DNA from 4 places in the Streptomyces sp. NPDC001492 genome. Region 4 is predicted to be linked to each of the others. Evidence: riboswitches for the same ligand, from Rfam matches in the RefSeq annotation. Region 4 holds a riboswitch; each other region holds the start of a gene.
The links. Region 4 has a riboswitch for cyclic di-AMP ahead of ACWC1K_RS26685 (C40 family peptidase). Riboswitches for the same ligand answer to the same signal wherever they lie in the genome.
Positions count from the first base shown of each region.

Region 1: another riboswitch for cyclic di-AMP. It lies ahead of ACWC1K_RS35075 (transglycosylase family protein); the one in region 4 lies ahead of ACWC1K_RS26685 (C40 family peptidase).
Region 2: another riboswitch for cyclic di-AMP. It lies ahead of ACWC1K_RS10510 (NlpC/P60 family protein); the one in region 4 lies ahead of ACWC1K_RS26685 (C40 family peptidase).
Region 3: another riboswitch for cyclic di-AMP. It lies ahead of ACWC1K_RS13890 (C40 family peptidase); the one in region 4 lies ahead of ACWC1K_RS26685 (C40 family peptidase).

Region 1 is NZ_JBSFHW010000035.1:28,919-36,605, reverse strand. It holds gene ACWC1K_RS35095 (Ppx/GppA phosphatase family protein) at 1-712, opposite strand, end outside; partial or broken gene ACWC1K_RS35090 (DUF501 domain-containing protein) at 920-1,321, opposite strand; gene ACWC1K_RS35085 (FtsB family cell division protein) at 1,347-1,823, opposite strand; gene eno (phosphopyruvate hydratase) at 1,971-3,257, opposite strand; gene ACWC1K_RS35075 (transglycosylase family protein) at 3,471-4,148, opposite strand; cyclic di-AMP (ydaO/yuaA leader) riboswitch at 4,153-4,321, opposite strand; gene ACWC1K_RS35070 (transglycosylase family protein) at 4,517-5,485, opposite strand; gene ACWC1K_RS35065 (cytochrome P450 family protein) at 5,704-6,942, shown strand; gene ACWC1K_RS35060 (nucleoside triphosphate pyrophosphohydrolase) at 6,907-7,687, opposite strand, start outside.
Region 2 is NZ_JBSFHW010000006.1:207,889-215,575, forward strand. It holds gene ACWC1K_RS10485 (ATP-binding protein) at 1-981, shown strand, start outside; gene ACWC1K_RS10490 (LuxR C-terminal-related transcriptional regulator) at 981-1,706, shown strand; gene ACWC1K_RS10495 (NlpC/P60 family protein) at 1,724-2,785, opposite strand; gene ACWC1K_RS10500 (hypothetical protein) at 3,224-3,577, shown strand; gene ACWC1K_RS10505 (tellurite resistance/C4-dicarboxylate transporter family protein) at 3,555-4,550, opposite strand; gene ACWC1K_RS10510 (NlpC/P60 family protein) at 4,650-5,804, opposite strand; cyclic di-AMP (ydaO/yuaA leader) riboswitch at 5,813-5,964, opposite strand; gene pcrA (DNA helicase PcrA) at 6,366-7,687, shown strand, end outside.
Region 3 is NZ_JBSFHW010000009.1:18,875-26,561, forward strand. It holds gene ACWC1K_RS13865 (MFS transporter) at 1-1,274, shown strand, start outside; gene ACWC1K_RS13870 (VOC family protein) at 1,281-1,712, opposite strand; partial or broken gene ACWC1K_RS13875 (DinB family protein) at 1,816-2,220, shown strand; gene ACWC1K_RS13880 (LuxR C-terminal-related transcriptional regulator) at 2,224-3,006, opposite strand; partial or broken gene ACWC1K_RS13885 (3-oxoacyl-ACP reductase) at 3,240-3,344, opposite strand; gene ACWC1K_RS13890 (C40 family peptidase) at 3,428-4,990, opposite strand; cyclic di-AMP (ydaO/yuaA leader) riboswitch at 5,047-5,221, opposite strand; gene ACWC1K_RS13895 (DUF5997 family protein) at 5,413-5,817, opposite strand; gene ACWC1K_RS13900 (LysR family substrate-binding domain-containing protein) at 5,876-6,649, shown strand; gene ACWC1K_RS13905 (hypothetical protein) at 6,835-7,584, shown strand.
Region 4 is NZ_JBSFHW010000022.1:41,738-49,424, reverse strand. It holds gene ACWC1K_RS26695 (ATP-dependent Clp protease proteolytic subunit) at 57-692, shown strand; gene ACWC1K_RS26690 (hypothetical protein) at 700-1,008, shown strand; cyclic di-AMP (ydaO/yuaA leader) riboswitch at 1,422-1,555, shown strand; gene ACWC1K_RS26685 (C40 family peptidase) at 1,559-2,032, shown strand; gene ACWC1K_RS26680 (hypothetical protein) at 2,088-2,294, shown strand; gene ACWC1K_RS26675 (hypothetical protein) at 2,350-2,964, opposite strand; gene ACWC1K_RS26670 (transposase) at 2,910-3,317, opposite strand; gene ACWC1K_RS26665 (RNA-guided endonuclease InsQ/TnpB family protein) at 3,314-3,913, opposite strand; gene ACWC1K_RS26660 (tetratricopeptide repeat protein) at 4,361-7,687, opposite strand, start outside.

The sequences.
Region 1 (7,687 bases), on a different contig from region 4:
CGGGCAGTTCCTGAGCGATCGCCGACACGGTCGTGACCGACCCCGCGAGCCCGACCAGCGTGCGCGCCTCGCGCAGCGGGACCGTCTCCTCGGCGAGGTCCAGGGCCCGCTCGATGTCGGCCCGCATGGCGGCGATCTGCTCCCCGGCGGGCGGGTCGGTGACCGCGCCGTCCCGGACGAGGTGCCGCTCGGTCATCCGCACGCACCCGACGTCGACGGAGCGCGCCGCGCGCACATGGTCGTCGCCCACGACGAACTCGGTCGAGCCGCCGCCGATGTCGACCACCAGGTAGGGACGGTCGAGGTCGTCACGCCCCTTCAGTTCCTTGGTCGCCCCGGTGAAGGAGAACTCGGCCTCCTGCTCGCCGGAGATGACCTCGGGCTCGACGCCCAGGATGTCCACGACGCCCCGTACGAACTCGTCGCGGTTCGAGGCGTCCCGGGAGGCCGACGTGGCCACGAACCGCACCTTGTCGGCGCCCAGTTCACGGATCACCTCCGCGTAGTCGCGGCACGCCGCGAACGTCCGCTCCAGCGCCTCGGGGGCCAGCCGCCCGGTCCGGTCCACGTCCTGTCCGAGCCGCACGATCGTCATGCGCCGGTCGAGTTCCAGCAGCTCACCGGTGACAGGGTTCACGTCGGCGACGAGCAGGCGGATGGAGTTCGTACCGCAGTCGACGGCGGCGACCCGCCTGAATCCCTCGGGAACCATCGGCTTGGACGCGAAGAAGCCGCTGCGGATCGCGGTGGGGTCAGTGACCTCGCCCTGCGCCTCGCCGGGGAGTTCGTCCGCCGGGTCCGGGGCTTCGAGCGGCTGCACGCACGGGCCCTTCAGCCACCACTCCGGCAGCATCGCGATCGCCTCGTCGCCCAGCGGGTTGACGCCGGGGCCCGCGGCCAGCGAGTGGCCCACCAGCACGTGCAGGCACTTCACCCGGTCGGGCATGCCGCCCGCGCTGGGGAAGCCCTCCAGGACCTCGATGGCGTCACGGCGCGCGAGGTAGTCCTCGTGCGCGGCGCGGTAGGCGGCGGCCAGCTCCGGGTCGGTCGCCAGCCGCTCGGTCATCTCCTTCATGACGCCGTTCGCCTCCAGCGTGCCGATCGCCGAGGCGGCACGGGGGCACGTCAGGTAGTACGTCGTCGGGAAGGGCGTGCCGTCCGGCAGGCGGGGGGCCGTCTCCACGACGTCCGGCTGGCCGCAGGGGCAGCGGTGCGCGATGGCCCGCAGCCCGCGCGGCGGCCGCCCGAGCTGCTGCTTGAAGGCCTCGACATCGGCGTCGGTGGGCTCGGTGCGCGGGGTGGGCGGCGGGGGCGTATCCATGCCTGTACTGAATTCCTCTGTCGGTTCACTGGGCGGAGGCGTCGGACTTGTCGACCCCGTCCCAGACGTTCGTGTACCAGGGGCGGTTGCCCGCGCCCTGCTCGAAGCGCGACTGCTTGGCCACGCTGGGGTCGATCACGACGTAACTCGTCTCCCCGGGCAGCACATAGTGCAGCCGCAGCCGGATCTGCTGCTCGGCGTACTCGTCGTCCTGCCAGCGGGCCTTCAGGTCGCGCAGCTGCTCGACCCGCGCCCTGGCCTGCTCCCTCTGCCGCTGGAGATCGGCGATCTGGGAGCGCTGGGAGACGTACTGCCTTATGGGGTACGCCAGGGCCACCACCATCGAGCACAGCACCAGGGCCAGCAGCGCCGCCCGGCCGGTCAGCCGAGACCGGCGGGCCTGCCGCTTGGTCTGGGAGCGGTAGACCCGGGCCGCCGTCTGCTCACCGAGCAGCCTGATCCTGGTCGCGGTGGAGAACCGGTCCCGGTCCTTCACGGCCATGTCGCCGCCTCCCGTCACACGTGCGTACGTCCCCGCACACGGTACGGGACCGGTACGGGGACGTACGTACGACTGGCTAAGGCTTAGCCCAGGAAGGCTCAGCCCTTGCTGTGCCCGATTGTCCGCGGAGCGGACGTGCGGGAAGGCTCAGCCCTTGAAGCGCGGGAACGCGCTGCGGCCCGCGTACTCCGCGGCGTCGTCGAGGATCTCCTCGATGCGCAGCAGCTGGTTGTACTTGGCGACGCGGTCCGAGCGGGCCGGGGCGCCGGTCTTGATCTGGCCGCAGTTCACCGCGACGGCGAGGTCGGCGATGGTGACGTCCTCGGTCTCGCCGGAGCGGTGGGACATCATGCACTTGAAGCCGTTGCGCTGGGCCATCTCGACGGCGTCCAGGGTCTCGGTCAGCGAGCCGATCTGGTTCACCTTGACGAGCAGGGCGTTGGCGATGCCCTCCTCGATGCCGCGGGCCAGGCGCTCCGGGTTGGTGACGAACAGGTCGTCGCCGACGATCTGGACCTTGTCGCCCAGCTTGTCGGTGATGACCTTCCAGCCGGCCCAGTCGTCCTCGAACAGCGGGTCCTCGATGGAGACGAGCGGGTAGGCCGCCACGAGCTCCTCGTAGTACTCGGTCATCTCGGCGGCCGAGCGGGACTTGCCCTCGAACTCGTACGTGCCGTCCTTGTAGAACTCGGAGGCGGCGACGTCGAGCGCGAGCGCGATCTGCTCGCCGGGGACGTAGCCGGCCTGCTTGATGGCCTCGATGATGAGGTCGAGCGCGGCGCGGTTGGACTCCAGGTTCGGGGCGAAGCCGCCCTCGTCGCCGAGGCCGGTGGACAGGCCCTTGGTCTTCAGCACCTTCTTGAGGGTGTGGTAGACCTCGGCGCCCCAGCGCAGGGCCTCGGAGAAGGACTCCGCGCCGATCGGGGCGATCATGAACTCCTGGATGTCCACGTTGGAGTCGGCGTGCGAGCCGCCGTTCAGGATGTTCATCATCGGCACCGGCAGCAGGTGCGCGTTCGGGCCGCCCAGGTAGCGGAAGAGCGGCAGGTCGCTGGCCTCGGAGGCGGCGTGGGCGACGGCGAGGGAGACGCCGAGGATGGCGTTGGCGCCGAGGGAGCCCTTGTTGTCGGTGGCGTCCAGGTCGAACATGGCCTGGTCGATCAGGCGCTGCTCGGTGGCGTCGTAGCCGACCAGCTCGGGGCCGATCTGCTCGATGACGGCGAGGACGGCCTTCTCGACGCCCTTGCCCTGGTAGCGGTTGGGGTCACCGTCGCGGAGCTCGATGGCCTCGAAGGCGCCCGTGGAGGCGCCGGACGGGACGGCGGCACGACCCGTGCTGCCGTCGTCGAGGCCGACCTCGACCTCGACCGTGGGGTTGCCTCGGGAGTCCAGGATTTCCCGGGCTACGACGACGTCGATGGACGGCACGAGCATCTCCTTCTTGGATGTGACACGGCTACGGCAGTAGCGCGGTGGCTCTGCGGGATGAGCCTAACCGCCTGAGGCCGATCGGCCACGCTGCCGACCACCTCTTGGGCAGAACCGAGAGTAAATTGTTTCCGAACGGAACAAAGAGAGGGCGCAAAAAGAACCCCGCCCCGGTGCGTACGGGGGAACACGCACCGGAGCGGGGAGACCGCGAGGCCGTCACTTGAGGTGCAGCTGCTGGCCCGGGTAGATGAGGTTGGCGTCGGAGACGATGTCCTTGTTCAGCTTGAACAGCTTCTGCCAGCCGCCCTTGACGCCGTGCTTCTCGGCGATCGAGCTGAGGGTGTCGCCCTTGACGACCTTGTACTCGCCGTCGCCCTTCTTGACCTTCTTGCCGGTCGGGGTGGTGACGGTCTTCTGGGTCTTCGTGCTCTCGGTCTTCGCGGCCGGGCGCTCGGCGGAGCGGGAGGCGGCCTGCGAGTCGCTGGAGCGGGCGCCGGTGGAGGGGGCGCTGCCGTTGTAGGCGGCACCGGACAGGCCCGTGCCGCAGACCGGCCAGGCGCCCTTGCCCTGGGAGGCGAGGACCTTCTCGGCGACGGCTATCTGCTGCGCCTTGCTGGCCTGGTTGGCCTGCGGGGCGTAGGCGGTGCCGCCGTACGCGGCCCAGGTGGAGGCGGAGAACTGCAGGCCGCCGTAGTAGCCGTTCCCGGTGTTGATGGACCAGTTGCCGCCGGACTCGCACTGGGCGACCTTGTCCCACTCGGAGGCGGTGGCGGCGGAGGCGTTGCCGGCCGCCATCAGCGGAGCGGCGATGGCGACACCAGTGACGCCGGCGAGCGCGGCGACGCGGGTGGCCTTGGACGGACGGCGGTGCTTGCCCTTGCCGGAAAACAGCATGGTTCGATCCCCTCACCGACGCCTGCGAGGTGAGCTGTCGGGTTCGGGCCGGTTGAGTTGCCCGGCCGTGCTCTCGCTCTCACGAGACACGGCTACACCCCTAGCCGCCCGTCAACTGCCCGGGCAGGCACCTACCTTGGGTCCCCCGCTCCTGCCTACGGCGCTTTACGCGACGACTGTTCCCGTACCGCCGCTGGCAGGATTCGGCGTTGCGGCAGCCGGGGCTCGTGTTGACGAGCGGTGACGACGGTAGACACGCGTTCCGCCGAATTTCAAAGACGATCAGGGCTTCTGAGACTCATCCCACACTTTCACCAAACCGGACATTCAGTGGCGAAGTGTGACGTGAACTCCCGTTGTTTTTCGCCCTATTCGGCACTGAGTTTCAGGGTCTGACCGGCGAAGATGTGGTTCGGGTCGGTACCGATGGCCTTCTTGTTCTCGGCGTAGAGCGCACGCCACCCGCCGTCCAGGTGAAGGGAGTCGGCGATCGAGGCGAGGGTGTCGCCGGCGTGGACGGTGTACGTGTCGTGCGTGCCGCCGTCGGCCTTGGTCGAGTCGGCGGCCTTGCCTGCCGTCTCCTCGGCGCTGGCGCCGCGGTGGCGGCCGGTGCCGGTCGTGCCGGTGTCGACGAGGGTCCAAGTGGACGCCGGGGGCTCGGGATTGTCCGAGTCGTCACCCTTCGCCCCGTCTGTCGCCGAGCTGTCGGCACCCTGCGAGTTGCCCGTGGCCTTCTTGGACGCAGAGGTGGAAGGCGAGGCGGATGTACCGGATTCGGTGGAGTTGTCCGTCGCGCTCGCGGAGGTCGAAGGGGAGGCGCTGGAGGACGAATCCGACGAAGAGGACCTATCGGAAGCGCTGCCCGAGGAGTTGGAGAGACCGGTCGAGTCCGACCCTCCGGAGGAATCGGACGAACCGGAACCGCCGCCCAGCACACCGGTGTCGATGTCGGCCGAACCCGCGTCCTTGGTGAGCCCGGAGGTCAGCCCGCAGGTGTGGAAGGCGCCGACGCCCTGGTCGTCCAGGAGCTTCTCGGCGACGGCTATCTGCTGGTTACGGCTGGCGAGGTCGGCCCGGGGGGCGTAGTCGAGGCCGCCGTACTTCTCCCAGTTCTCCTGGGTCAACTTGAGCCCGCCGTAGAACCCGTTGCCGCCGTTCTCGCTCCAGGAGCCGCCCGTCTCGCACTGCGCCACCTTGTCCCAGGTGGTGCCGTCCGCGGCGCTCGCGCCGCCGGCGGCGAAGAGCGGGATCGCGATGGCGGAGCCGGTCACCCCGGCCGCGACGAGGATTGCCGGAGCCTGACGGGGGCGACGGTGTCGACCGTTCCCGGAGAGCATGCGGAGGCCTTTCACAAGACAGCAGTGACCGCGCGGCGCATGACACCGACAGGCGTTCGATGCCACCGCGCTGGACCGTGAACGTAGCGGCTGCCGATCACTTGTCACAAGTTAATGCCGCGTAGATCACGTGAAGATCACAGACTTGAACGCGCGTCACGTTTGACCGGTTCGCAGCGGCGGCGCATCCGCCGGCGCGCTGCGGATACGGTCGTCCTGTGAACGTCCCGAACACCGCACCCGAACTCTTCACCTGGGAATTCGCCGGCGACCCGTATCCGGCCTACGCCTGGCTGCGCGAGCACTCCCCCGTCCACTGGACGAAACTTCCCAGCGGGGTCGAGGCATGGCTGGTGACCCGCTACGCCGACGCACGTCAGGCGCTCGCGGACGGGCGGCTCTCGAAGAACCCCGAGCACCACGCCGAGGACGCGCAGGGCAAGAGCCGGACCGGTATCCCGGGTGAGCGCAGCGCCAACCTCATGACGCATCTGCTCAATATCGACCCCCCGGACCACACCCGGCTGCGCCGTCTCGTCTCCAAGGCGTTCACCCCGCGCCGGGTGGCCGAATTCGCGCCGCGGGTGCAGGAGTTGACGGACGACCTCATCGACCGGTTCGCGCCGCACGGCGAGGCCGATCTGATCCACGACTTCGCCTTCCCCCTCCCCATCTACGCGATCTGCGATCTGCTCGGCGTCCCGCGTGAGGACCAGGACGACTTCCGCGACTGGGCGGGGATGATGATCCGGCACGGCGGCGGTCCGCGCGGCGGTGTCGCCCGCTCCGTGAAGAAGATCCGCGGCTATCTCGCCGAACTCATCCACCGCAAGCGCGGCGACCTCGGCGAGGACCTGATCTCGGGTCTCATCCGCGCCTCCGACCACGGCGAGCACCTCACGGAGAACGAGGCCGCCGCGATGTGCTTCGTGCTTCTCTTCGCCGGCTTCGAGACCACCATCAACCTGATCGGCAACGGCACCTACGCGCTGTTGCGCAATCCCGGGCAGCGGCAGCGGCTCCAGGAGTCGATCGGGCGCGGTGAGAGCGCACTGCTCGACACCGGTATAGAGGAGCTGCTCCGCTACGACGGTCCCGTGGAACTGGCCACCTGGCGCTTCGCCACGGAGCCGCTGACCATCGGCGGGCAGCACATCGCCACCGGTGACCCGGTCCTGGTCGTCCTGGCCGCGGCGGACCGCGACCCGGCCCGCTTCCCCGAGCCCGACACGCTCGATCTCTCCCGCCGGGACAACCAGCACCTCGGATACGGCCACGGCATCCACTACTGTCTGGGCGCCCCGCTGGCCCGGCTCGAAGGCCGCACGGCCCTGGAGACGCTGCTGCGCCGCCTGCCCGATCTGGAGCTCGCCGCCGACCCCGCCGAGCTGCGCTGGCGGGGCGGGCTCATCATGCGCGGGCTACGAGACCTGCCCGTGCGGTTCACCGCCGCCTGACCGGCCGCGGCCCTCCGTCTCCTTGATCGCGTCCCGGTAGGCCCGGGCGGCCGCCCGCAGCGCGGCCTCCGGGTCCACGCCCGCCGCCTCGGCGCGCACCGCCAGCGCGAGCAACTCGTAACCGACGCCCTCCGCTTGGGGCAGCGGCACGTCCAGGCCCGCCGTCCGCACCCGCGAAGCCAGCTTCGCCGAGAGGGCCAGGCCCGGCTGGCCCAGCGGTATGCCCTCCGTCACCGAGGTGCGCTGCTTCTCGACCGCCTTGGTGCGCAGCCAGTGCTCCTTGACCTCCTCGGGCGTGGCGGCGGTCTCGTCGCCGAAGACGTGCGGGTGGCGGTGGATGAGCTTGGTGACGATGCCGGCGGCCACATCGTCGACGGAGAAGGGGGCGTCCGGGTCCTCCTCGGCTATCCGGGCGTGGAAGACCACCTGGAGCAGGACGTCGCCCAGCTCCTCGCGCAGTTCGTCGCGGTCGCCCTCCTCGATCGCCTCGACGAGTTCGTACGCCTCCTCGATGCCGTACTTCGCCAGGCCCTTGTGGGTCTGCTGGGACGACCAAGGGCACTCGGCGCGGATGCGGTCCATGACCTGGACGAGGTCCAGGAGGCGGGCGCCGGGGAGGTCGTAGGAGGCGGGGAGCAGCTCCAGCTCCGGCATCTGTATCCGTCCGGAGCCTGCCAGCCGGGCCAGCCCGTCGCTGAGGGCCGGCTCGCCCTCGCCGGTCGCGACCACCACGACCGTACGGCCG
Region 2 (7,687 bases), on a different contig from region 4:
GACAAGGGCCAGATCGTCGCCCTGCTCCTGATGGTCGTCGTGGCCATGGTCTTCGTGGGCAATGTGAAGGTGGGCGGCGGAGCCAAGGCCTACCTCTGGCCCGCCGTCCTCGTCGGCGCGGGCGTCGCCCTCGTCTGGCGCCAGGCGGACAATGCCCGCCGGGCCCGCTGGGTGGAGGTCGGCAGCCGCCGCCGCACGCTCACCCTGCTGCGCGCGGCGGGCGGTGTCCTCCTCGTCACCGCCGGCGTCTCCGGCATGTTCGTGCTCCAGGGCTCCGCCGCCCATCTCGGCTCCGTCCTGCAGGCGGCCCTCGCGGTCCTCGTCGGGATAACGCTCCTCGCGGGCCCCTACCTCGTCCGTATGACCCAGGACCTCTCCGAGGAGCGCCTGATGCGCATCCGCGCGCAGGAGCGCGCCGAGGTCGCCGCCCACGTCCACGACTCCGTGCTGCACACCCTGACCCTGATCCAGCGCAACGCGGAGAACGCGAACGAGGTGCGCCGCCTCGCCCGCGCCCAGGAGCGCGACCTGCGCACCTGGCTCTACAAGCCCGAGGGCACCGGCAAGGACGAGGCCGACGAACCCACCGACCTGGCCGACGCGGTGCGGCGCAACGCCGCGGAGGTGGAGGACAAGCACGGCGTCCCCATAGAGGTCGTCATCGTCGGCGACTGCCCGCTCGACGAGAGGATCGCCGCGCAGATGCAGGCCGCGCGCGAGGCGATGGTGAACGCCGCCAAGTACGGTGGCGAGGGCGGCGCCGTACAGGTCTACGCCGAAGTCGAGGGAAAGACCGTCTTCGTGTCGGTCCGCGACCGCGGCCCCGGCTTCGACCTGGACTCGATACCCGCCGACCGCATGGGCGTCAGAGAATCGATCATCGGCCGCATGGAGCGCAACGGCGGTACGGCGCGGCTGCGCGCGGTGCCGGACGGCGGCACGGAGGTCGAGCTGGAGATGGAGAGGGCGGAGAAGACGTGATGAGCGACCCGACCGAGGCGAACGCGGAGCCTGTGGAGCCGACGGCCGACGGGGGCGCGGGCGAGCGGCACGTGCGTGTGGTCCTCGTCGACGACCACCGTATGTTCCGTACGGGCGTCCAGGCCGAGATCGGCCGGACCGACGAGACCGGAGTCGAGGTCGTCGGTGAGGCCGCGGACGTCGACCAGGCGGTCACGGTCATCACCGCGACCCGCCCCGAGGTGGTCCTCCTCGACGTCCACCTCCCGGGCGGCGGCGGCGTCGAAGTCCTGCGCCGCTGCGCCGCGTTGATGGCGGACACCGAGCAGCCCGTCCGCTTCCTCGCGCTGTCCGTGTCGGACGCGGCGGAGGACGTGATCGGCGTCATCCGGGGCGGCGCGCGCGGCTACGTCACCAAGACGATCACCGGCACGGACCTCGTCAACTCCATCTTCCGCGTGCAGGAGGGCGACGCCGTCTTCTCCCCGCGCCTGGCCGGCTTCGTCCTCGACGCGTTCGCCTCCACCGACGCCCCGCCGGTCGACGAGGACCTCGACCGTCTCACCCAGCGTGAGCGGGAGGTGCTGCGTCTGATCGCCCGGGGGTATGCGTACAAGGAGATCGCCAAGCAGCTGTTCATCTCCGTGAAGACGGTCGAGTCCCATGTCTCGGCGGTCCTGCGGAAGTTGCAGCTGTCGAACCGGCACGAGCTGACACGGTGGGCGACGGCGCGACGGCTGGTGTGAGGGCCTCCGTCCGAAGCTCACACCACCCGCGTGGCTCCCGCGAAGGGCATCTCGTCGACCGGCGCGATCTTCACGGGCTCCGACGGGTTCGGGGCGTGGATCATCATCCCGTTGCCGACGTAGATGCCGACGTGGCTGATGCCGGAGTAGAAGAACACCAGGTCGCCCGGGGCCAGTTCGGAGCGGGAGACCCGGCGCCCGGCGTCGATCTGGGCGTAGGTCGTGCGCGGCAGGGAGATGCCCGCGGAGCGGTAGGCGGCTTGGACGAGCCCCGAGCAGTCGAAGGCGTCCGGGCCGGTCGCGCCCCACACATAGGGGCTGCCCAGCTTGGAGTACGCATACGAGAGGGCCGCCGCGGCACGGGAGCCTGGCGCCTCGGCGGTCGCCGTTCCCAGGGACACGAGGCCGTCCCGGCCGCCCTCGGCGGACCGTGAGGCGCGGTTGCCGCCGTCCCCGAGCCGGGCGCGCTCCGCAGCCGACAGCCGGGACACCAGCCGCCGCGCCGCATCCAGCTTCCCGGTGATCGTCTTCTCGTCCCGCTTCAGCTCCGCCTGCCGCGACCTGAGCCCGGCCAGCTCGATGCGGGCGGCCCCGCGCAACTGCTCGATCTCCCGCAGCTGTTCCCTTACGTCCGCCACGGCCGCCGCCTGCCGGGTGCCCGCCCGGTCGACGAACTCGGCGCCCTCGAGATAGTGGTCGGGGTCGTCCGACAGCGCGAGTTGCAGCGCGGGGTCGAGACCGCCGTCCCGGTACTGGGCCGCGGCCATCGAACCCAGCTCGTCCCGGGCCGAGTTGAGCCTGTCGGTCTTGCGCGCCGCCTCGTCCCGCAGTGTCGCCAGCCGCCGCTCCGCGGCGTCGGCCTGCTCCTTCGCCCCGTCGTACTTCTCGGTGGCGGCCTCCGCCTCCTGGTACAGCTTGTCCACCTCCGCCCTGACCTGCGTCGGCGTCAGGTCCGGCTCGGCGTGCCCGGTCCCGTCGAAGCCCGTCGCGGTCGCCGCGCCCGCCACGGCGATCGTGAACGCCGTCCGGGCCGGACTGCCGCTCAGCGAGCGCCGACTGGGCCTGCGGTGCGCTGCCACGTGGACTGCCCGTCCTTTCGTAGGACCGCCCGTTCCGGGGCGGCTTACGCGTCCGGCGGCGGCCCGCACAGGGGGAGCGGGCCGCCGCCGGACCTTCTCGGCGGTGGTGGCCGACTGCCGCCCCTGGCCCGGGCGGCGGTGGGGAGCCGGTCACCTGGTGGAGGACGCTAAACCTGTCTGTGTCGGCTGGGTAACGCGATGTGCGGAAGTGCCCTCGGCGGATCGCCGGCTGACCGTATGCGGCCGTGATCCAGGACTCGCGCCGTCGACTTCACGCAGTGCGCTGACCGATGTGGCGGTTCCGGGACCCGTACGGAAGGCGGAGTGCTATGGGCCGCATATATGCAGGAGCCACCGATGGCATAGATGCAGGACCCACCGATGAAGGCCGGGGCCGGTGTCCGGCGCCCCGTGCGCCCCTGTTTAAGCTCCCGCCTCATGGACGTACTCATCCATCTCTTCGTCGGCCTGCACATCATCGGCATCGCCGCGCTCCTCGGCGGCTTCTTCACCCAGATGAAGGCGATGGGCCGCGGCGAGGCCCGCTTCGTCCCGGCGATGCTGCACGGCGCGCTGACGATGCTGGTCACCGGCGCGATCCTGGTCGGCCTCAACCAGGCCGACGACCATCACGTCAACAACATCAAGATCGGCGTCAAGCTGGCCCTGCTGATCGTGATCCTCGGCCTGGTCTATGTGAAGCGGGACGAGGAAAAGATCGACAAGAGCCTGTTCGGACTGGTGGGCCTGCTCACCACGGCGAACATCTTCATCGCGGTGCTGTGGACCTGATGCCGGCACGGGCCGCGGCGACGGCCCCCGCGGCGACGGCCAGCCACGCCGCCACCGCGACCCACAGCAGCACCTGCCCGGGCCCCCTGAGCCACGGGGCGTCGAGGGCGGCCGCGACGGACAGGACGGCCGCCGCCGTCATCCCCAGCGCGAAAACGGTCGCCCAGCGGCGCACGTCGTAGCCGCGTCGCGGCCGGACCGCCTCGGCGACGAGCAGTACGGCGTACCAGGCCAGGTCGAGTACGAGCAGCGCCGCGGTGACGGCGCGCAGCACTCCGCGGTCGTCGTCGTTCCACAGGTACAGGCGCGCGCTGTCGGCCAAGACCAGCTTCGATCCTGCGAGCGCCGAGATGGCGAGCGCGCCGCCCGCCACCCACTGGTCGCCCGGCCCTTCGGTCACCTGTCGCAGATCGAAGAGGGCCAGCACGCAGCCGTAGAGGACGAGCCCGAGCCAGAACAGCGCGAGTGCCGCGTGCGCGAGCCATGCCGACGCCCGGGCCGCGGCGAGCGTGGCGCCGAGCACCGCGAGCCCCTGCGTGGCCACGCAGCACAGGAACACCGCGCCCGGCATACGACGCCGCCAGTGCCGTGCGACCTGCACCAGCAGCAGCGGCCACAGCACGGCCCCCAGTGCGAGCAGGGCCTCCGCGAGAGTCTGCCGTCCGAGGGCGCAGAACCGGGTCCCGAGCACGGCGGTCGCCGCGACGGCGGTCAGCGCCCCCGGCGTCCCCGCCTCCGTCCGCCACTTTTCCGGTTCCCGCACCAGACGGACACCGAAGCCTGCCGCAAGCACCACCCAGGCGACACAGGCCAGGCCCAGGGCGACCCGCGACAGCACCTCGTATCCCGTCAGATGCAGTCCGAGCGACACAATGCCGGTCGCCATCACGGCGGCCCCGGCCGCCGGCGAACGCCGCGCCCACCAGGCGCGGAGGAAGGTCGGGCCGGCCTTGGGGCCGGTGCTGCCGGGCATGGGGCCGATGCTAGGGAGTGCGGCGCGGGTTGAGGGCGGGCCACGCGCGCGTGCGTCACAAACTGCCCCGCACGCGCGCGTGCTCTGCTCCCCGGTGCCTCAGGCGGGCCGCACCACACTGTGGATGATCGATGCGCCGCCGTAGTAGACCGACTCCTCGCGGACGTAGGCGCCGGGCTTCGGGGCGTGGATCATCATGCCGTTGCCGATGTAGAGGCCGACGTGGCTGATGTCGTCGTAGAAGAAGATCAGGTCGCCGGGCTGCGCGTCGGTGAGGGAGACCGTGGTGCCGGCGTTCACCTGGTCGTAGGTGGTGCGCGGAAGGTCGACGCCCGCGGCCTTCCAGGCGGCCTGGGTGAGGCCGGAGCAGTCGTAGGAGTCGGGGCCGGTGGCGCCCCAGACGTACGGCTTGCCGATCTGGGCGCGGGCGAAGGCGAGCGCCTTCTCGGCCTTGGTGGCGTACGAGGAGTCGCCGGCGGAGGTGGATCCCGAGCCCGCGGAGGAGCCGCTGTCCCGGGCCGCGGCCTCTTCCTTGGCCTTCTCCGCCGCCGCCTGCTGCTTCGCCAGCTCCGCGGCCTTGCGCGCGGCCTCCTCCTCCTTCTGCTTCTGGACAGCCGCGAGCCGCGCCTTCTCCTCGGCGGTCAGCTTCGACAGCAGCGCGCGCGCGTCGGAGAGCTTCTTCTGCACCGTGGACTTGGCGGTCTGGAGGTCGCTCTGCGTCTCGGTGAGCGTCTGAAGGCTCCTGGAGGCCTCCTCGCGCTTCTTCATCGTCGCGGACTGCTCGGTGAAGTAGTCGTCGACCGCGCTCTTCTGGCGAGAGGTCAGCCGCCCCATGAGCTGCGTCTGGTCGAAGTAGTCCTGTGGGGAGTCCGCGAGCAGGAAGGTCGCCGTGTCGGGTGCGGCGGCTCCGGTCCGGTACTGGGCCGCGGCGAAGGAACCGAGCTGCTCCCGCTCCTCGTTGAGCTTCTGCGTGCGCCTGGCGACGTCGTCGAGGAGGGTGTCGACGTTCTTGCGCTGCTTCGTGGTCTTCTCTTTGGCCGCGTTGTACTTCTCGGTGGCCGACTCCGCCTGGCGGTAGAGGTCGTCGACCTTCTTCTCGACCTCTTCGAGGCTGGGCTTGCCGTCGGCAGTGGGGGCGGCGTTCGCCGACTGGGACAGCAGGGCCACCGAGGTGAGGGCGGCCGTGGCGAGGGCGGGGGTGCGTATGCCTGCTACGCGCGTACCCGCGGGGCGCGACTTGCGGTGCGACGCCAAGGGAGGCGACTCCTTCCGTCTTCCGCCTACCGAGTTAGCTGTCGGGTTCGGGCGCGTGCTTCGGAAGGGTTGCCCTACGGTCCGTGCCTCGAAAGGGAGGACCGATTCACCCCAAGGTCGGTGTGGGTCCCCGGCTCCGGATGCGCGGCGGCGCCCCGGACTCGGCGGAGGCCGCGCGGCCCGGCGACGTTCGCCGGTGGGGGTCGTGCGGCCTGCCGGAACGGTAGCCAACTCGTGTGGCCCCTGTGAAGGATGATGTTCGATATGCCCGATACATTTTCGTGACCTTTGGTCAGCGGGCCGCACGCAGTCGTCAGTTCGGGAGGAAGCGTGGCGTCTTGTCTGTGTTTTTCCGGAGTGGCGACATCTGCCCGCTTCGGTAGCTGTCTCGGCCTGTTCAATTACGGGCTGTGACGGCACGGTTCTGGAGGGAAACCTCGCGGCCAGGTCCGGAAGAATCAGGGATTCCGCGGCCGGCGGGGGCTGGGGAGTCAGTGGATTCCGGCGATGTTCTCAGGGCGGCGGCGGGCTGTCAGTGGGGCGCCCTAGACTCGGAGAGCGATGAGCAGCCTCTTTGACGACAGCTTCCTGGCGAACCTCCAGGCCCCCCGCGGGCACGAGGAGGAACCTCCGCCGCCGCCCGAGGACGATCACGGACCGGAGCCGGTCCCGGACGATCTGTTCGGCGGGAAGTTCGACGTGCCCCCGGACCGGGAGGCCTACTACCGCAACGGCGCCCCCCGCCCGGCGATCGACCCGGCCGCGCTCCTGGACGGGCTGAACGAGAACCAGCGCGCGGCCGTCGTCCACTCCGGCACCCCCCTGCTCATCGTGGCGGGCGCCGGCTCCGGCAAGACCCGCGTGCTCACCCACCGCATCGCCTACCTCCTGGGCGAGCGGAACGTGCATCCGGGCCAGGTCCTCGCGATCACCTTCACCAACAAGGCCGCGGGCGAGATGAAGGAGCGCGTCGAGCAGCTCGTCGGCCCGCGCGCGAACGCGATGTGGGTGATGACCTTCCACAGCGCGTGCGTGCGCATCCTGCGCCGGGAGAGCAAGAAGCTCGGCTTCACCTCGTCGTTCTCGATCTACGACGCGGCCGACAGCAAGCGCCTGATGGCCCTGGTCTGCCGCGACCTGGACCTCGACCCCAAGCGCTACCCGCCGAAGTCCTTCAGCGCCAAGATCTCGAACCTCAAGAACGAGCTGATCGACGAGGAGGACTTCGCCGCCCAGGCCGCCGACGGCTTCGAGAAGACCCTCGCCCAGGCCTACGCCATGTACCAGTCGCGGCTGCGCGAGGCGAACGCCCTCGACTTCGACGACCTGATCATGACGACGGTCAACCTGCTGCGCGCCTTCCCGGACGTCGCCGAGCACTACCGCCGTCGCTTCCGGCACGTCCTGGTCGACGAGTACCAGGACACCAACCACGCCCAGTACGCGCTCGTACGGGAACTCGTCGGCACCGGCGCGCACGACGAGGACGTACCGCCGAACGAGTACGACCTGCAGCCCGCCGAACTGTGCGTCGTGGGCGACGCCGACCAGTCGATCTACGCCTTCCGCGGTGCGACGATCCGCAACATCCTCCAGTTCGAGGAGGACTACCCGGACGCGACGACGATCCTGCTGGAGCAGAACTACCGCTCCACCCAGACGATCCTCTCCGCGGCCAACGCGGTCATCGAGCGCAACGAGTCCCGCCGCCCCAAGAACCTGTGGACGAACGCGGGCGCGGGCGCCCGCATCACCGGCTACGTCGCCGACACGGAGCACGACGAGGCCCAGTTCGTCGCCGACGAGATAGACCGTCTCACGGACGCCGGCGAGACGAAGGCCTCGGACGTCGCCGTCTTCTACCGCACCAACGCCCAGTCCCG
Region 3 (7,687 bases), on a different contig from region 4:
TCTTCGGGGTGCTGCTGTTCGCGCTGGCCTCCCTGCTGGGCGGGCTCGCCCACAACTCCGGCCAGCTCCTCGCCGCACGCGCACTCCAGGGTGTCGGCGGCGCCATCGCGTCCCCGACGGCCCTCGCCCTGATCAGCACGACCTTCCGCGAGGGGCCGGAACGCAACCGGGCCTTCGGGGTGTTCGCCGGGGTCTCGGCGGGCGGCGGTGCCATCGGGCTCCTGGCGGGCGGGGTCATCGTCGAGTGGCTGAACTGGCGCTGGGTGCTCTTCGTGAACGTCCCCATCGCGGTGCTCATCGCCCTCGCCACGCCACGCTGGATCAAGGAGTCCCAACGCCACCCGGGCCACTTCGATCTCGCCGGCGCGCTGACGTCCACCCTGGGCATGGTGCTGCTGGTGTACGGCTTCATCAGAGCGGCGCAGGACGGCTGGCGGGACGCGCTCACGCTGGCCTCGTTCGGTGCGGCCGTCGTCGTCCTCACGGCGTTCATCCTGATCGAGCGTCGTTCCAGCCAGCCGATCACCCCGCTGCACATGTTCGCCGACCGCAACCGCGCCGGCACCTACGGCATCATGCTCAGCCTCGCCGCCGCGATCTTCGGCATGTTCTTCTTCCTCACGCTCTTCGTGCAGAACGTGCTGGGCTTCAGCCCACTGGCCACCGGGTTCGCCTTCCTTCCGGTCAGTGCGGTCATCGCCTTCGGTGCCGGGCTGGCCTCGCGGTTCCTGCCCACCTTCGGCCCCAAGCCGTTCATGGTGGTGGGAGCGATCCTCGCGGCGGCCGGCCTGGCCTGGCTCACCCTGACCGACGTCCACTCCACCTATGCGGGCAGCATTCTCGGGCCGATCCTCGTCTTCAGCCTGGGCATGGGCATGGAGTTCGTCTCGCTCACCCTCATGGCGCTCTCCAACGTCCCCGTCCAGGAGACCGGCGCGGCCTCCGGACTCCTCAACGCCACCCAGCAGGTGGGTGGTTCACTCGGCCTGTCCATCCTGGTCACCATGTTCGGCACCGCCAGCACCAACGAGGCCCACAAGCAGATACCGCGCTTCCTGGCCCAGGCCACCCCGGCCGAACGCCTGCGCTTCAAGCACACCGGTCAGCTCCCGAGCCCCTGGTCCGACCACGTGCTCACGTCCGGCATCTCGGCGGCCTTCATCATGGCGGCGATCTTCACCGTCGTCGCCGCGCTGATCGCCCTGGTCGTCATCCAGGTCCGCCCCTCCGACCTGGAACGGCTCAAGGGCGGGACGGGACCCGGCCCGGGCTGACGCTCCTCAGCCCACCGAGACCGTCTGCCCGCCCCACTCCTCCGGCGCGATGTCCGCAAGGGTCTCCGAGAACGTCCACTGATGGCCCGCGAGGTCCTCGGCCGTGTACTGGCGTTCCCCGTACGCGAAGTCGGTCGGTTCCATGACGATGCGTGCGCCGTGCGCCCGGGCCCGTTCGCAGTGGGCACGGACGTCATCGACGCGCACCGTCACCGAGTGCGTGACCTCGCCGGGGCGCGGGGGGCGGCGGTCCTTGTGGGTGTCCCCGACGATCACGGCGCCGTCGCCGAAGCCGAGCTGCGCGCGGTGGTCCTCGCCGATCCGTACCCGTTCCACGAACCCGAAGGCCGCACCGAGCCAGGCGACCGCCGCGCGGACATCGGGGTAGATCAGCACGGGGATGACGGTCGCGGAGGGGATGGAGCGGTTCGGCTTCATGGCCGACTCCCTGTCGTCGGGAACCCGTTCGCCGGAAAAGACCTGCCCCTGGAAAAGGAGAGGCGGGGTGTGCGCCGGTCGTGCCAGGCTAACCCGTCGGTTCATGCCTGCGCCGTGTGTCTGGGAGCCGGTGCCGGACTGCTGGTCGGTACGGCGACGGGCACACGGGCCCGGACCGCGCGCCACCCTGCTGGCCGGCCCCGCAGACGGGGACCGGGGACGCGACGCCGCGCCCTACCCGCACCCCTGGCCACCGCCAGCCACCGCCCTCGCACGGCGGCCGAGCCACCTCGGCGAGATGCTGACCCTCCGCGCCGACCACACGGCAGGCGGCCACAGCCTCAGCCGGGACGACTACCTCGTCAGCGGGGACGCGGCACTCGACACGGTCGGCCACTGCATGTATCCGCACGGCAGCGACGCGGAAGAGCGTTTCGCCGACATCGTGTGGTGGGTCAACCAGGAGGTCCTGCACCACGGGGCCGAGATCGCCCTGCTGCGCGACCTGGGGTCACGGCGTGGGCACCAACCCGAGCTGCTGCGCCCGCAGGACCGTGCTGATGCGGTCGCGGGTGCCCAGCTTGCGGTAGATCTTCTCGACGTGCTTGTGGACCGTACGGTCCGAGATGCCGAGCCGCCGGCCGATCGCGGCCGCCGTCAGCGCGTCCGTGAGCAGCAGCAGGACGGTCGTCTCCCGGGGGGTGAGCGGGCAGTCCGCGGCCGGTCCGTCGGCGGTGTCCGGGGCCGCCGTCCGCTGCCAGCGCTCCAGGAGCTGCCGCTGCTGCTCCACCGCCGCCAGCAGCGGCTGCAACTGCCGGGCCACGCGGACGTGGTCGTCGGTGAAGTCCGTACCGGAGCGGTAGATCATGCAACCCGTGATCGGCGTCGTCGTCTGCGGCAGGGGTACGGCCAGCACGTGGTCCGCGTCCATGATGTCGCCGATCAGCCGCGCGGTCGGGCTCGCGGACCATGCGGCACCGGCCGCCTCGCGCGCCGTGCGGGGAGTCCGGTCCGGCCCGGCCGCGTAGTGGTCCGCGAACGGAAAACCCGCCCGCAGCAGGCCCAGATCCTCCTTGCCGAGCCCGTCGAACGCGACGGCGACCTCGGACGGCATGCCGACCGTGCCCCGGGCCTCGTTCCAGTCGTCGAGCTTGTAGATCAGGGTCTCGCCGCCGCACAGGCCGGGCAGGGCGCTCGCCAGCAGCGGCCACAGCCGATCCGGCTCGCGCTCGTTGAGGGCGGCGACGGCCACCGACAGCATGCGTTCGTGGGCCCCGCCCGGCACCTGTGCCACGTTCTTCTCCGCTCGTGCGCCGCGTACGCAGTTGTACCCATACCGGCGACGCCGTCCGCTGCCCGACACTGCATGCGAGCACCCTCGAGCAACAACGACGTTCTCGGACACTCCAGCACATCGGCGCCACGGCAGCCGCAGCGGGGGAGTCCCGGCGACAGGGCCTGGGGCGGCCATCGGTCCCCCACGCCGTGCGGGGCCGCCGGCGCGGGGGACCGGCGGCCCCGCACGGCTCACTCCGGCACGGGCGGGTTCGCACGCATCGCATCCGAGATCGACTTGACGCCACCGTGCGGGGTGAGGCCCCCGTCCACCGGAATCTCCGTACGTGTGAGGAACAACAAGGAGGCCGCCGACTTCCGTCGGCGGCCTCGCTGTTGATCGAGCTGTCGGTGTCACGCCCCGACCGGCGTTCCTGACCTCACGCGGGACGTACGGCGATACGGACCGCGGCTTCACCGGCGTAGTGGACCGAGTCCTCGCGGATGACCGCGCCCGGGCCGGGCGCGTGAATCATCAGGCCGTTGCCGGTGCAGATGCCGACGTGGCTGAAGTTGTCGTTGAAGAAGATCAGGTCTCCGGGGCGGCTCTCGGCGAGGGGAATCACCGTGCCGGCGCTCGCCTGCTCGTAGGTGGTGCGTGGCAGGGTGACCCCGGCGGCCCGCCAGGCGGCCTGGGTGAGTCCGGCGTTGTCGTACGACTCCGGCCCGACCGCACCCCACAGGCACGGCCTGCCGATCTGGGCACGGGCGAAGTCGATCGCCCTGTCGGCCTTGGTGACGGCTGAGCTGCCGGCGGCGGGCACGCCCGTCTCGAGCACGGACGGCTGCATGGTCCAACCCCCGGCCTGGGGTATGCCGCCGGTGTCGAGGACGGACGGCTGGGTGCGCCACTCCTCGGCCGTGGGTGTGCCGGTGTCGAGCGCAGAAGGCTGCGCACGCCAGTCCGCGGCGGGGGTGACGCCGGTGTCGAGGACGGACGGCTGGGTGCGCCACTCCTCGGCCGTGGGTGTGCCGGTGTCGAGCGCAGAAGGCTGCGCACGCCAGTCCGCGGCCGGGGTGACGCCCGTGTCGAGCACGGACGGCTGCATGATCCGCTCCTCGACCGCGGGTACGCCGGTGTCGAGCACGGACGGCTGCATGAGCTGCTCACCGGTCGGGTACATGCCGGTGTCGAGCACGGACGGCTGCATGAGCTGCCCGACGGCCGGGGTCACGCCCGTGTCGAGGACCGTCGGCTGCTGCAGCCGCCACGCCTCCTCGTTCGCCCGGTGGGTCTGGTCCCCCTGGTCCTGCCAGGGCTGCTGGGACGGCAGGGCCTGGGCGGCCGGGCGCGGCGCGGAGGTCTGCCGGGCGGTGTACCGGTACAGCAGCTCGCTGGCCGCCGCGATCTTGCGCTGGTTCTGCTCCTTGGACCTGCGCAGGGAGGACTGCTTCGACTCGGGGGCCGCCGCGGGCAGGGCGGGAGCGGCCTCCTGGCGGGGCTGCGGAATGGCGGGCAGCGCGGCCGTGGGGCCGGCGGTCAGCTCGGCCACCGGCCTGCGGGACTCCGCGGAGGGCAGCTCGGCCACGGGCCGGACGCTCGCCCCCGGCCCATCGGCGGCGCTGCGGCTGTCCGCCGGACGCGCGGGCCGGGGCTCCGCCCCTCGGGCCGGCGTACGGTCGGCCGGCAGCACCGCGGGAACCGTCGGGCCCAGGGACGCACGCGCTCCCTCGAACCACCGCCGGGACACCGAGTCGAGTGCCGGATCCGAGCGGCCGCGGTCGCGGGGCGGGGCGGCGGGCGGCCGTGCTCCCATCAACTGGGCGCGGGTGAAGTTGAAGTTGCCGGTGTCGGACTCGGCCTGGTCGTAGAGGCTGCTCACCCGCTGCCGGACGGCCTCGCGGCTGGGGCCCTCGTCACCCGTGGTCGGTGCGGCGTCGGCGGTCTGCGAGAACAGCGCCACCGAGGTGAGGGCGGCGGTCGCGAGAGCGGAATTGCGCATACCGGGAAGGCCGATGCCTCCGGTGCGCGATGGTCGATCCGGCGCCATGGGAGCCGTACTCCTTCCGTACTCCGCCTACCGAGTTAGCTGTCGGGTTCGGGCGGTCGGTTCCGGAAGGCATGCCCTACGGCCCCTGCCCGGGCGGGCAGTTGGGCCGATTCACCCCGTGGTTCGGTTGGGTCCCCGGTTCCGGCTGCCACGGGGGCGCACCGGATTCGGCGGAGGCCGCGCGTCCCGGCGGGGTTCGCCGGAGGAACTCGTGCGGCCTGATGCCACGCTAGCCAACTTGTGCGGCTCGTGTGAAGGTTGAAGGCCGGAATGTCCGATACGCTTTTGTGACCTTCATCGTGACGGGCCGTCAGATCCGTGCGTTGTGCACGCAGTGGATCCGGACGGCAACCGTCCGTCGCGAACAGGCCGTGTCAGGGCCGCGGACCGTCGCCGCGCTCCTCGCGCTCGGCGTTGCGCTTCTTGATGCGCGCCGCCTCCTTGCGGACCTCGGCCTGGGTGGCGCGCTCCTTCTGCAGCCACTCGGGCTGTTCCTGCTTCAGGGTCTCGATCTGCTCGGTGGTGAGTGCCTCGGTGATCCCGCCGCGGGCCAGACCCGCGATGGAGACACCCAGCTTCGCCGCGACCACCGGACGGGGGTGCGGGCCGTTCGCTCGCAGCTCGCGCAGCCACTCGGGTGGCTCGGCCTGGAGCTGGTCGAGCTCGGCTCGTGAGACGACACCCTCCCGGAACTCGGCGGGGGTGGCATCGAGGTACACACCCAGCTTCTTCGCCGCGGTCGCGGGCTTCATCGTCTGGGTGCTCTGGTGCGAGTTCATGCCCTCCAGGGTATCGAGCGTGTTCGAGACCTCCGACCACGGCCGGTAGCCTGGCCTGGTGACAGGCTCCGAGGAATCCCAGGCGTTCCGGCTCGCGTACGTCCCGGGGGCGACGCCCGCCAAGTGGGCGCGGATCTGGAACGAGCGCCTGCCCGACATCCCGCTGAGCCTCCTCGCCGTACCGGCCGCCGAGGCATCCGGCGTGCTGCGGGCCGGCGGGGCCGACGCGGGACTCGTACGGCTGCCGGTCGACCGTACGTTCTTCAGCGCGATCCCCCTCTACACCGAGACGACGGTCGTCGTCGTCCCCAAGGACCACGTGATCACGGCGGCGGACGAGGTGACCGTGGCGGACCTCGCGGACGAGGTCCTCTTCCACCCCCTCGACGACGTCTTCGACTGGGACCGGCCGCCGGGCGAGCCCGCCTTCGAGCGCCCCGCCACCACCGAGGACGCCATGGAACTCGTCGCGGCGGGCGTCGGCCTCCTGGTCGTCCCCCAGTCGCTGGCCCGTCTGTACCACCGCAAGGACCTCACGTACCGGCCGCTGGTGGACGCCCCCGAGTCGAGCGTCGCCCTGGCGTGGCCCGAGGAGGCGACCACGGACCTGGTCGAGGACTTCATCGGAATCGTCCGCGGCCGCACCGTCAACAGCTCCCGCGGCCGCAAGGCGCCGGCACCGGAAACGAAGGGCAAGGCGGGCGGCTCGGCCGGTACCCGGCGCAAGCCGGCAGCGGGGAAGACGGCCGGGAAGTCGGCGGGGCGCAACCCGAGGGCCGGTTCCGACGTCTCCCAGGGCGCCAAGCGAAGGAAGCCCCGCCGCCGGGCCTAGCCTCCCCCGGGGTGGCCTCGCCCCGTTCCGACCATCCGGTGGGGCGATGGACGGGAGGCGGGGGAGTTTTGCTTCGCAAGGGGGTGCGGCGCGCGGGCGCCGCCGCGGACCGGCTGCCTGCCCACGGACCGTGGGACGACCCGGCCGGCCGTGGATACCGTCCGTCACGCGGTGGGCCGTGGCGGGTGGCGGCGTTCGTCGGGCGCACGCTGCGCGGCGAGTGGCAGGCCATCGTCGTCGATCCGGTGCGGCAGCTCAGACGTCGTGGGCTGCCCGCACTGTTCCTGGCGTTCCTGGCCGCCTTCGGCGTCATCTTCTTCCATGCCCTGGCACAGCGGCCGGCCGGTGCGGTGGTGGTGCGGCTGCTCGGCGGCGTCAGGGGCGACCTGCCGTTGTGGCTGGCCCTGCTGCGGACGCCGGTGTCGCTGTATGTCCCGGCCCTGGATCTGCCCGTGTGGGGCGGGATCACGAGCCTGTTCCTCGCGTTCGCCCTCGCCGAGCTGACGCTCGGCCGGGCCGCAACGCTCGTCATCTCCTACGCGACCACCCTTGCCGGCACCCTCATGGTGCGCGTGATGCTCGCGCTGGGCCCGGGCTGGGGCGGGCTGGGGCTGCCGCCCGGGATCGGGCAGGTGCTGGACACCGGACCCTCTGCCGCCGTCGTGGGCCTCTTCACCTATCTCGCCGTCGTCAGGCGCGCTCCCGTCGTGTTCGCCCTCACCGGCGGGTCGATGGTGTGGGAGTCGATCGCCGTACCCAATCTGGCCGGTCGCGAGCACCTGATCGCGGTCGGCACCGCGATCGTCCTGGCGCTGCTCCATGAACGCGGCCGCAAGCGGGCGACCGCCCGGCCCCTCCTTCAGGTACGGCGGGCGGAGTCGCCGGGGACGGGGGTCGAGCGCCCCTGCCCGAACGATCACGTCGCGGTCGGGTGAGCGCGGTCGGCATGCCTCCGAGGCCGGTCAGAGCCTGCGGGGTGCCGCCCGGTTCTGGCCGGTCCCGTTCATTCATCCGCCCGCGGCGGCGTGTGCGCACGGT
Region 4 (7,687 bases):
TCATAACGTCATGTACGTCCTGTACATTTTTTACAGACGCAGAAGGAGGGGTACCGATGACCCGACCGTCCGCCCGTTACGTCCTGCCCGAGTTCACCGAGCGCACCAGCTCCGGCACCAAGACGATGGATCCGTACTCCAAGCTCCTGGAGGAGCGGATCGTCTTTCTCGGGACGCCGATCGACGACACCTCGGCGAACGATGTGATGGCCCAGTTCATGCATCTCGAGTACCAGAACCCGGACCAGGACATCTCGCTCTACATCAACTCCCCGGGCGGCTCGTTCACCGCCATGTCGGCGATCTACGACACGATGCAGTACGTCGGCTGCGACGTGGAGACGATCTGTCTCGGGCAGGCCGGCTCGTCCGCCGCGGTGCTGCTGGGGGCGGGCACGCCGGGCAAGCGGTTCGCGCTGCCGGGGGCACGCGTGGTGATCCATCAGCCGCTCCTGGCCGAGCCCATCGAGGGACAGACCAGCGATCTGGCCATCCAGGCCGAGGAGTTGGGCCGGATGCGGGCCCGGCTGGAGGAGATGCTCGTACGGCACACGGGACGCAGCCCGGAGCAGGTCGCCGCGGACATCGAGCGGGACAAGATCCTGAACGCCCAGGAAGCCGTGGAATACGGCCTGGTGGACCGGATCATCCCCAGCCGCAAGGCCACCCTCGCCCCGCCCACCGGGCGGTGAGCGGCCGGTGCTCCCACCCGAACTCCCGCCGCTGCCCGCCCTCACGCGCGCCGAGGGCGAGTTGATCGACCGTTACCTCGACGTGGTCGACCTGCTCGGCCGCATCAACCCCGCGCAGCACGGCGACACGTATCGCGGGCTGCGGGCCGCGCAGGCGCTGGTGAGCAAGGCGGCCCAGCTGCGCGACGCCCTGGCTCTGATGCACCAGCGGGGCGAGACCGAACTGCACGCCCCGACGCTGGGGCGCGCCCTGCGGGTGCTCGACGGGGAGCGGCGGACCGCCCGGGTCACGGTGCCGCCACCGCCCCACAGTTGACGCACGTGACCGGTCTGGACCTTCCACCCCTCGGCGAAGCGTCCGGACCGGAGTTCAAACGGACCAAACGAGGTACCCCCATTCGGCGTAGTCGCGGCTCCTTTTTCGCGACCGTCAGGGTTGCGCAACGCGCCTGCCGCAAGGCCGGAATGTGATGCTCCGGTGCTGGTCCGGGCCTCCTCGGGGGTCTCAACGCCCCCTCGAACGCAGGGGTGTCCACCCGAACGGGTGAGTGGTGAGTAACGACACAAACCCCCGGTTCCATTGGGATTTTCGGACTTGTATGGGTGAAGATCCCTGTCTGACGACAAGCCCCCGCCGCAGCGGCGGGGCGATCCGGGCGGACGCCGAGTCCTGCCGCCGCCCGGATGACCGGTCGACAGGAGTGGATCGGCAGGAGTGGAGGACCCAAGCAAGACGGGTCGCCGGAACGGTCACGCCATGACCGGGTCGAGCAGCCCTTGGGGTGAAGCCGCGTCAGCGGCCGGGCAACTTCGCCAGCCCGAATCCGACAGGTCATCCTTCACAGGCGGCTGACGAAGGGTTGCGCATGACTGCGCTCAATCGTGTCCCGTCGCTGATGGTCCGGGCCGGTACGGCCTCGGCCCTCACCATCGCCGCAGTGGGCGGCTCCATCGTGGTCCCGGGCGTCGCCTCCGACGCCTCGGCAGCCACCATGGCGACGAAGGCACTCCAGATCGCGGCTTCCAAAAAGGGTTCCCCGTACAAGTGGGGCGCCAGCGGACCGCGCCGGTTCGACTGCTCAGGGCTCACGCTGTACTCGTTCAAGAAGGCGGGCAAGAAGCTGCCCCGTACAGCGGCCCAGCAGTACAACAAGACCCAGCACATCTCCGCGAAGAGCCGGAAGGCCGGAGACCTTGTGTTCTTCCACTCGGGCTCCAACGTCTACCACGTGGGCATCTACGCCGGGAAGGGGAAGATCTGGCACGCCCCGAAGACCGGGGACGTCGTGAAGCTGCAGAAGATCTGGACCTCCAGGGTCTGGTACGGCCGGGTCAGCTGACTCTCCCGCGGGGGCGACGGCAACCTGACGAGCCGTCGCCCCCGCGGGGCATGACGTGACATCAGAGGGCCGGCAGCGCTTCGAGGAGAAGCACCGCCCCCAGGGCCGCCGGCGCGACGTCAAGGTGATGCGGTCATCCGAAGGCATCGACCCAGACGACGACCTCTTCGAGCCCCAGTACGTCAGCATCGAGTACGACGACGAGGCCTTCTACGACGCGATGAACAACAGTGACGACGGGCCCGAGGAAGACGACGAATGACCCCGGACCGCCCTCGGTCCCCCGTGCCGTAGCCAGGCCATGCCCAACAACGGCGTTACGCCGATGCGGCGCCGGACGCGTCCACAGGAGGCGGCAGGGTGCGCAGGCGCTCGCGGAGATCGGCCACATACTCGGCGGGGCGGGCGGCGAGCAGGCCCTCCAGCCGCTGCAGCCGGGTGCGGGCGGTGGCGCGCAGGCGGCTCGGCGGCACCCGGTCGATGACGTCCAGGGCGCGCTGAGCGGCGTCGGACGGCTGGTCGGAGGCCTCACCCTGGGCAAGAACGAGGGTGGCGGCGGCCCATCCGGGGCTGCCGGTGGTGCAGGCGGCCGCGGAGGCCTCGGCGCGGGCGCGGGCCTGCTCGGTGCGGCCCAGCGTGAGGTGCGCTTCGGCCTGGTGCAGGGCGAGTTCGGGTTCGTCGAAGCCGAAACGCCCGGGTGCTTGGCCTGCCGGGTCGGCTTCGAGTTCGGTCAAGGCCACGTCGAGGGCGGCGGCCGCCTCCTGGTCGCGGCCCTGCTGAGCGAGGGTCGGCAGCAGCGCCCAGGCGTGGAGCTGGGCACGGATCAGACCGGCGGGGCCTGCTGCCGCGCCGCGCTCGGCGTACGCGTACGCGGCGGTCAGGGACCCGTGTACCGAGCCGCGCTGGTGAGGGCCAGTTCGAGCTTGTGCCATCCCTTGTCGAGGATGGCCCGGTTCAAGCCGCGTTTCTGGGCCACGCGTCGGCCTGGCTCGGCGATCGTGCCGGACGCCGACTTCGACATGGCGCGCGTCTTGAGGTCTTCCAGGACCACCAGCGCGTTGCGAGACGTGAAGCGATTCGCCAGGTGGGCGCAGAAGTCCGCCCGCCGGTCGATGGCTCGCCCCATGATCCGGTTCATCGCCGCGACCGTCTTACGCCGGTTCGCGCTCCCCTTCTTCTGGCGCGCGAGCCGCTGCTGAAGCCTGCGGTAGCGGGTCTTCTCGCCCGCAGTGATGAACGGCCGGTCATGGAAGTGACCAGCGCTGGTCGTCACCGCGACCCTCACGCCGCGTCTATGCCGACCGCAGTATCCGGCATCGCATGTGCAGCGGGCGCGGCCTGCTCGTCGTCCACGAGGAACGATACGAACCAGTGCGCGCCCTTGCGGCTTACAGTTGCCGACCGCACGGCCCCGCCGAGCTGACGAGACCAGCGGAAGCGCACCCATCCCAGCTTCGGCAACTTGACGCGGCCCCATTTGCGGCTGAGGCGTTCAACTTGGATCTGCTTGGCATCCGGGAACCGGAACGAGGGCGACCAGAGCGCCTTCGAACGCCAGCGGACCTTGAACGTGCCATGCCTTCGGCATGCTCGATCCACGTCCCTCAAGGCCTGCTGCAAGATGTGCGAGGGCGCAGCCTTCAACCAGTCATGCTCGCGTTTGGCGTCGGCCAACTCCGCGCATTGCGGCGCGAAGTTCATCCATCCGCCCCGATGCCGGTACTGACGCCGCTGATCAAGACCGGTGTTCCACACCGCCCGACAGATGTTGCCGAACTCCTCGCACAAAGCACCCTGATCTTCAGTGAGCGAAAGCCGGTACCTGCGGCCAGAGAGCACGGGAACACCCCCCTCGACGAAATTCACCATGGTGCGGGCCACTGACACCACAGCACACTCGGTCGCTACGCGATTCCGGCCCGCTGATGCGCTAGCCCCCGTAAGGACGGGGGCTAGCGCCCAAGAGCCCCAGCCAAATGGCCTTTCTGCCTTTCACGCTATCCCAGGCGCCGCCGCCCCGGCAGGGCGGAAACGCGGATTGCGGCAACCCGCAATACGGGCCCTGAACAGGCGCAATGACCTCTTGCTGGGCTGCGGGCGAGGCTGTGTGCATCCGGCCGGTGGCCTGGTCCTCGACGGCGGCGGCAACGTCGCCTCGGGCTCCGGCACCAAGCAGTCGACGTACGGCAGCAGCACCAATCTGCTGTGGACCTTCACGGTGCTGTGACGCCCGCGCCGGAGTGACCCGCTGCGGCGCGCTGCATGGGCTCGCGCCGCGGCGCCGTGTCGGTCCTCCCTGCCGGGCCGCAGCATGGGTCGCTTGCGTGCTCAGACGGTGGTGTCGTCGGCCGGGAGCGCCGTCAGCAGCGGGCGTGCGGCGTCCGGGGTGAGGCCGGCGGCCAGGGCCTTCTCGAGCCAGTAGCGGGCCTCGTCGGGGAGACCTTCGCCCTCGGCGATGCGACCCAGAAGCAGGAACAGGCCGGGCGGCAGGCCGACGGAGGGCGGGCCGTCGCCCGAGGGTGCCCGCCGTGCGGGCTCCTCGGGGGCGGACGAGGGCCGTACGTCCGGGGCGGGGGCGTCGCTCCTGCCCGGGGTGGTGGTGATCTCCCGCGGTCGGGTGTCCGAGCCCGCGGGCACGAGAGCCGGTCGCGAGGCGACGGGGGCGTCGCCGAGGGCGGTCAGGGCCAGGGTTCTGGCGTCCGGGTCGTCCGATGCGACCGCTTCGCGCAACCAGTGCTGTCCCTCGGCCGTGTATCCGTCCAGCATGGCCAACCGGCCCAGGATCACCAGAGCCTGGGGCCGGTGCTCCGGGTCGTCCGAGCGGGCCAGCGGAAGAAGCGTCTCGCGGGCCTCCGTGCGACGGCCGAGCCGGGCGAGTGCGCTGCCGAGGAGGCGGCGGGTCAGCGGCTCGATCGAGGGCGTGTCGGTGGCCAGTGCCCGCGTGAGGGTTTCACGGGCCTCTTCCAGGTCGTTCTCGGCGAGTTGCGTCCAGCCGAGGTGGGCGAGCGCCCGCGGGGTGACGTCCGGCTCGTCCAGGTCGAGCGCCGCCCGCAGATACGGCTGGGCCGCCGCCATGTCGCCCACCTCGACCAGGTACTCGCCGCGGCCGAGGAGCGCGACGGCCGTCGCGTCCGTCTGCCCGGAGGCGGTCGCCTCGTCGAGGAGGTCCAGGGCTGCCTCCACGTCGCCCTGCTGCAGCTTGATCGCCCCCAGATGGGCCAGGGCGAGCGGGGTCAACGACGTGGCGATCCGGCTGTCGGAGGCCAGCAGCGCCTCAAAGCGCTCGGCCGCCTCCTCCGGCCGGCCTTCCTGGGCTGCCAGCTTCGCGAGTTGGACGCCTGCGAGGTCCCTTGCCTCCTCGGAGTCGGACTCCGCGATGCGGGCCAGGATCGGGCGACCCTCTTCGGTGCGCTGCTCCTGCACGAGGAGGATGCCCAGGAACGCCTCGGCGATCTCGGCCAGTGCCGAGCCCGACCGGGCCTCCGCGGTGAACAGGGCCTCGGCGCGCCGAGTTCCGTCCTCCCGCTCGGCCAGCATCAGCGCCAGATCGATCCGGGCGACGGCCGACCAGTGCTGGTGTCCGAAGTCCATGGCCCGCTGGTAGGCGGCCTCGGCCCCCGCCCAGTCGCCGCGGGCGGCCAGTGTGTCGCCGAGCAGGTCGGCGGCGCGCGGCGCCAGATCGGGCTCGTCGGAGTCGATGATCTCGGTGAGCAGGTCCGGCCCGCGCTCGTCGCCGAGCCTGATGAACAACAGGGCGAGGTCCAGGCGGGCCATCGGGGCCCAGACCCGGTGGCCCGAGGCGATCGCGGCGCGGTAGGCGGCCTCGGCGCCCGGCCAGTCCTCCAGCGCTGTCTTCACGTCGCCCAGCAGGTCCGCGGCACGGGGAGCCTGATCCGGGTGACCGGACTCCGCGACCTCGGTGAGCGCGGCCAGGGCGCGGTCGTCGTAGCCGGCCTGGGCCCAGTACATCGCCTGGTCGGAGCGGGCGACGGCGGCCCAGCCGGGGTGGCCCGAGTCGACGACCCTCTGGAGCCGTTCGGCAGCGGCCTCGAAGTCGCCACGTGCCGCCTGCACCGCGGCGAGCAGGCCTTGGGCACGCAGCACCTGCTCCGGATTGGTGAAGTGGACGGCGCGCTCCAGGACGGCATCGGCCTCGTCCAGTCTCTCCTCCAGGCAGTACAGCCAGGCAAGGGTGACCTGGGCGTGTTCGGAGGCGAAGAGATGCTCGGACGCGGCGGCCGCGTCCAGCAGATCGCGGGCCCGGTCCAGCTCGCCCCGCTGGATGCACAGCGCACCGAGGTTCGCCTGGGCCAGTGGCACCACCAGCGGATTCCCGGAGGACAGCGCCGCAGCCAGCAGTTCGTCGGCGCGGTCCAGCTCGCCCTCGTCGAGCAGGGCCGCGCTCAGATTGACCTGGGCGAGCGGTACCGCCGACGCGATGGCGGACTGGCGTACCGCACGCGGCAGGCTCAGCGGCTCCGTGCCGACGAGGCGGGACTGTGCGCCGGAGGGCAGCGCGGCGGACGGGGCGCGCTTCGCCCGGGCCCCCGCGCCGGACATCTCGCCGCGCTGCACGATCAACCCGGCGAAACCGGACTGTGCGATCGGCACGACCTGGGAGTCTCCCGACTCCAGTGCGGATTCGAGCAGTTCCCGGGCCCGCTCGGTCTCGCCCTGGCTCAGCAGCACGCCACCCAGGCTCGCCCGGGCCAGCGGAGCCGCCTGCGGATCGCCGGACGCGATCGCCGCCTCCAGTTGCCGGCGTGCGCCGGCCATGTCACCCGTGACCTGCAGTACGGCGGCGAGGTCGACCTGGGCCAACGGCAGGACGTCGGACGATCCGGAACCCGCCGCCTCCTCCAACAGCACCTTGGCGCGCGCCATGTCCTTGAGATACATGGCCATTTCGCCGAGCATCAGCGCCGCCCAGGCCCTGACTCCGCGGTTCGTCGCATCGGTGTGGGCACGTTCCAGCGCGCCGACGGCCACGTCCTGTTCCTTCCGCGTGAACGCGGCGAACGCGACGCCGAGCAGGTGGTCGGGCGGTACGGCGCGCACGGCCCATTCCCAGGCGAACCGGGGGACCGGCGAGGTCTCCGGGTCGTCGCGGCCGTCGAGGTAGCCGGGAAGGTAGGCAAAGGCCTCGTAGCGGCGGTCGTCCCCGTCCTCGGCTCCGGCACCGCTCGGGGACGGGCCCGCGTCCCGGGACTCGCGCAGCAGCGCGATGCTTCCGGCCACCGGCTCCGTCGCCCAGGCGACGCCGGTCCCCAGGGCCGCCTCGGTCATGGCGCGATTGCTGGGGCCGGCGGCGAGGTAGCGCGCGAACAGCTGCGCCAACGCGTCCCCGGTGAGCGGTGTTTCACAGCCCATGCGGTGCCAGTCGGCCGCGGCCCGGACCACCGCCCAGCCCTCGGGACAGGTGTCACGCCCGCCGTTGAAGCGCGCCTCCACGAGCGGCGCGGCGACCATCAGCTCGCCGATCCCGCGATCGGTGAAGTCCTCCTGCGGATACAGACGCCGGGCCTCGGGCAGGTCCTCCTCCCGCAGGAGCCGCGGCAGCACGATCGGCGTGACCCGGTTCAGTACCTGGCGTGCCGTGCGGTTGACCTCGCCCTGGGGGACCTTGAGGCGGCTGAGCCACTCCGAGGTGATCGT